DNA from 2 places in the Mycobacterium sp. 48b genome. Region 1 is predicted to be linked to the other one. Evidence: riboswitches for the same ligand, from Rfam matches in the RefSeq annotation. Region 1 holds a riboswitch; the other holds the start of a gene.
The links. Region 1 has a riboswitch for cobalamin ahead of metE (5-methyltetrahydropteroyltriglutamate--homocysteine S-methyltransferase). Riboswitches for the same ligand answer to the same signal wherever they lie in the genome.
Positions count from the first base shown of each region.

Region 2: it holds a riboswitch for cobalamin, as region 1 does, so the genes downstream of both, ACNQR1_RS14975 (ABC transporter substrate-binding protein) here and metE (5-methyltetrahydropteroyltriglutamate--homocysteine S-methyltransferase) in region 1, are expected to answer to the same signal.

Region 1 is NZ_JBLVUL010000001.1:2,914,770-2,917,219, reverse strand. It holds gene metE (5-methyltetrahydropteroyltriglutamate--homocysteine S-methyltransferase) at 1-952, opposite strand, end outside; cobalamin riboswitch at 1,082-1,290, opposite strand; gene ACNQR1_RS14260 (sensor domain-containing protein) at 1,364-1,939, opposite strand; gene ACNQR1_RS14255 (hypothetical protein) at 2,156-2,450, opposite strand, start outside.
Region 2 is NZ_JBLVUL010000001.1:3,070,190-3,072,639, forward strand. It holds gene ACNQR1_RS14955 (ribonuclease Z) at 1-78, opposite strand, end outside; gene ACNQR1_RS14960 (CBS domain-containing protein) at 182-613, shown strand; gene ACNQR1_RS14965 (GNAT family N-acetyltransferase) at 673-1,281, shown strand; gene ACNQR1_RS14970 (hypothetical protein) at 1,295-1,471, opposite strand; cobalamin riboswitch at 1,467-1,599, shown strand; gene ACNQR1_RS14975 (ABC transporter substrate-binding protein) at 1,641-2,450, shown strand, end outside.

The DNA.
Region 1 (2,450 bases):
CCGCCACAGCCCCCGTCAGCACGGACAGGGTGCCCAGTGCGGCCTCGAGGTCGGTGCGCCAGATATTGCGCCCGTCGACCACACCCGCCACCAGGAGCTTGTCGGCGAGCTCCGGCACTGCGGCCAGCGCGGCGGCGGTTCCGGCAACCAGATCGACGCCGATGGCCTCGATCGGGGTACGAGCCAATGCGGGCAACGCGTCGGTCAGCTCACCGAAGTAGGTCGCGACGAAGACAGCCGGCCGCTTGGTCAGTCCGGCGAGACGGGCGTAGGTCCGCTCGGCGATGTCGGCCGCATTGTCGACAATGTCGGTCACCAACACCGGCTCGTCGACCTGGACCCACTCGATTCCCTTGTCTGCCAACAGTCCCAGCAGTTCGGCATAGACATCGACGAGGTCATCGAGACGGGCCAGCGGCGCTCCCTCACCATCGACGGACTTGGACAGGGCCAGGAAGGTGATGGGACCGACAATCACCGGGCGCGCCGGAATCCCCTGTGCACGTGCCTCTTCCAACTCTCCAAGCACCTTGGCCGGATTGAGGGCGAAGCTGGCCTCCGGGCCGATCTCGGGCACGATGTAGTGGTAATTGGTGTCGAACCACTTGGTCATCTCCAGTGGAGCTATCTTGTCGTTGCCGCGCGCCGCGGCGAAATAGCGGTCCAGGTCGTCGGCGACAGCGGTCACACGCGGCGGGAGTGCGCCGACCAGCACTGCGGTGTCGAGCATCTGGTCGTAGTAGGAGAACGTGTTGACCGGGACCGAGTCCAGTCCGGCCGCGACCAGCGACTCCCACGTATCGCGGCGGAGGGTGGCGGCCACCGACTCGAGTTCGTCGCGATCGATTCTGCCGGCCCAGTACTTCTCGACGGCGCGCTTGAGTTCGCGGTTCGGCCCGATTCGGGGCGACCCGAGGATGGTGGCGGTGAAGGGTGCTGCGGTTGTGCTCATGACGACGTCCTTCAACGTGCGACGGGGATGGCCACCGCCAGGAGACGTCGAACCGAACACAGCCACCCCGCCATGGGTGAGCCGCTTTCGGCCACTGCCCATTCCGCGAGGCGATGAACCACCGGACGCGGCGCGCCCGGTACGGCTGGCAGGTCTTCGGACTCACAGGCACGCACGGAAACCGTGCTCCTACTGGCCGTCGCTTCCCAGCTGCAGTTGCCTGCGTGCCAGTGCTGATGACGGCGGTCGTTCCTGCATACCGCTGCGGGACAGTCCCGGATTCTCACCGGGTTCCCTCTCACGTCGCATCTCAATCAGCCTGCGTCGTTCGATGTCGGCACCGCAAACACCCCGGCACCGGCAAACCAGCTGCGCGGGCCAGACTACCCGCCTCACCCCGGCGGGTAGCGATCAGCGCGGCATCGCGGCCTTGATCTTGTCCACCACATCGGCTGCCTGGGTTACCGACGAGCCTGCCGGCTTGCATGCCTGCACGTCCATGACGAGATTGGCGGCCACAGCGAGCGCCCGCTGGCAATCCCTGGTCTGATCCCCGTTGACGCGGGTGAAGGGCAGGGTGAGCTCGTCGTCGGTCTTGGTGAGCTGACCGCTCTTCCACTTGGGCAGCGGTTCACCGTTGAGGGTGATGTTCACCTTGTGGTCGGTGCATTTCGACCAGCGATCGGCGGACTGATCCAGAAAGTCCTTGGCGTCCTGCGGGGTCGGGAAGATCACCACCGACTGCACCAACAGGTTGTCCCAATTGTCGTTGTCCGGTGCCCGAAGCAGTACCTGGCGCATGGCGGTCCAGTGGTCCCCGTAGATGGCGGACTCGTTCACCTGCCAGGCACCGAGGCAATTCAGGTTGGGCAGCAGGTTGCGATGATCACTCATCGCGGTGACCGGCGGGTGCGCCGTCATCCCGTCGGTCCCCATCAGGGAGTTGACCTCGCCGGTGCTCAGCAGCAGCCCCTCGAGCGCGGACATGGGCACATCCTTCGGCGGCCCCTGAGGCTTGTCGCCGCCGCCGGCACAACTGGTTGCCAGCAGTACGAGCATGAGCAACGAAATCGCAAGCCGGATCACGGCAGTCCTTTACTGACGGCACGGGTCGCCGCGCATCTGGGTGGGTGAGTTTCCAAGGTGGTGAATGCCGGCGCGTCCCACCAGAACCTGGTCAGGACAACGTGATTCGGTTCGCCGTCAAGCGTGGGTGCCCGCAGCGGCACAAGCCATCTGTGCATTGGTGGCATCGGTGTTGAGCTGGGTGGCGGTGTCATTCAGAGATTGACCACCGGTGCGCAGCCCCATCTTCAGGAGCAGCTTGGTGGCGCCGAACGACCAGGACCGCATCGGGTTGGCGATGTCCGGGGAAAGCCCAGGTGTTCCCGCGGCACTCATCGCCGATGCGGCGGCTTCGCGCAGCGCGGTCCGGCCACTGGTGTTCGTCGTGCTGATGGTCGGGTCCCCGTAGTCGGGGCGCTCCACGCCTTCGATC
Region 2 (2,450 bases), 160 kb from region 1:
GCGCACCAGGGTTGACGGACCCGCCCGCTCTGGATCAGGGATCGGGCTACCGGTGCCGAGCAGCGTGACCTCGATCATGGCCTCATTCCTACTCGTCCCAGGCCAAACAGGCGTGGCTTCTTTCTTACTGGCCGTCCCCGACCTAGCCTTATGTGAGGTGGATCACGATCGGAGGCTGCCGATGCGAATCGCGGACGTGCTGAAAAACAAGGGCACGGCGGTGGTGACGATTTCCCCGGAGACCACGGTGACGGAGCTGCTGGCCGGGCTGACCGAGCTGAACATCGGTGCCATGGTGGTGATGGGTCCCGGTGGTCTGGCCGGCATCGTCTCCGAGCGTGATGTGGTGCGCAAGCTGCACGAGCGGGGCAGCAGCCTGTTGGCGCAGCCCGTGTCGGAGATCATGACCACGGTGGTGGCGACCTGTACGCCGCGCGACACGGTGGACCATCTGAGTGCGCTGATGACCGAGAACCGGGTGCGCCACATCCCGGTGCTCGACGGTGGCCGGCTGGCCGGCATCGTCAGCATCGGCGACATCGTCAAGACCCGGATGGAAGAACTGGAGGCCGAGCAGGAACAGCTGCAGGCCTACATCACCCAGGGCCGATGAGCGCTCCGAACGACGTTTCTCACGCGAACTCGGTGTGAGACGTGTGCGATGGTGGATGAGTGGCCGCCGTCGATGTCCGTCCCCCGAACAAGTCTGACGTGAAGCGGCTCGCCGCAGTCCTGGGCCGGGCCTTTCACAATGATCCGGTGATGTCATGGCTCCTGGCCGACGACACCCGTCGCGCCAAGGGGCTGCCGCGGCTGTTCGCGGCGATCACCCGCCATCACTTTCTGGCCGGAGGCAGTGCCGAGGTGGCCGTTCGTGACGGCGAGATCGGCGCGGCAGCGTTGTGGGATGGTCCCGGCCGCTGGAAGCAGACCCCGGGTGAAGAGCTGCGCATGCTGCCCACGATGGTGCTGGCATTCGGCCGCGACATGCGACGGGGCCAGCAGGTCGTCGAGCTCATGAAGCAGCATCACCCCGAGGAACCGCACTGGTATCTGGCGGTGATCGGCAGCGACCCCGCGGTGCGTGGCGGGGGCTTCGGGCACGCCCTGATGCGATCGCGCCTCGATCGGGTGGATGCCGAACATGCTCTGGCCTATCTGGAGTCGAGCAACCCCGACAACGTTCCGTATTACATGCGATTCGGGTTCGAGGTCACCGGGGAGATCGTGCTGCCCGACGGTGGACCCACGATGACGCCGATGTGGCGGGCGCCGCGGTAGTCAATCCCGCCTTTCATTCGAATACGCCGGACATCTGCAGGATCAGCAGCACGCCAACCGCGGCGAACACTGCGACCAGCAGCACCAGCGCGATGATCGCGGTGACCGACGTGGTAGCGCGGTCATGGTTCAGGAGTGCCCGCTGACGCCGATTTGATGCATCGGCTTGCTCGTCGCGTGCGGCAATCACCCAGCATGCCGGCTGTTACAGTGCGGGGGCCGACCAACAGGGGAATCCGGTGAGAAGCCGGGACTGACGCGCAACGGTATGAGGCACTGCCTCGAGTCCGATCGCCTGTGGCCGGGAATGACCCGTTGACGGCTCCGCGACCGAGCCCTGTATCAAAGGAAGTTTGGCCGTGCGTGTACTTCCCGCACTGTTGTGCCTGTTGTCCGTGACGTTGTCACTCACGGTTGGGTGTGGGCACCGAGAATCCGGCGCCGGTAATCTCGCCACCGAGGACACCGCGGGCCCGACCAGCTACCCACTCACGATCGAGAACTGCGGTGTGGCTGTCACTTTCGACCGACCGCCGCAGCGGGCGGTGTCGTTGTACCAGTCGTCCACCGAGATCCTTCTGGCGCTCGGGCTGGCCGATCGGATGGTCGGTACCTCGACCTGGTTTGATCCGGTGCTGCCCGAATTCGCGGCAGACAACGCCACCGTGGCCCGGCTGGCGGACAACGACCCTGGACTGGAGACGGTGCTCGCCGTCGAGCCGGACCTGGTGACCTCGGCCAGCGCGCACACCTTCACGCCCGCGGTGGTCGCCGAGCGCAGCAGATTTGCCCAGCTGGGCATCCCGACCTATCAGTCGCCGTCGGTGTGCACCGGGGCGAAAGTCGACGGTGAGACCGTCAGCCGGACCGAACCGCTGGCGCTGGACACGCTGTTTCGGGAAATCACCGAGCTGGCCCAGATCTTCGATGTGCAGGAGCGCGGCCGGGACCTGGTTGCCCAACTGACCCGGCGGCTGGACGGGCCGCCGTCGATCACAGCGACGGACACCACGGTCGCATTCTGGTTCTCGGGGTTGCGGACGCCGTATGTGGCCGGATGCTGCTCGGCGCCCGGTCTGTACGCCACCGAACTCGGAGTCACCAATGTCTTCGCCGATGCCCGCGAGGACTGGCCGGAGGTCAGCTGGGAGTCGCTCGCCGATCGCGAC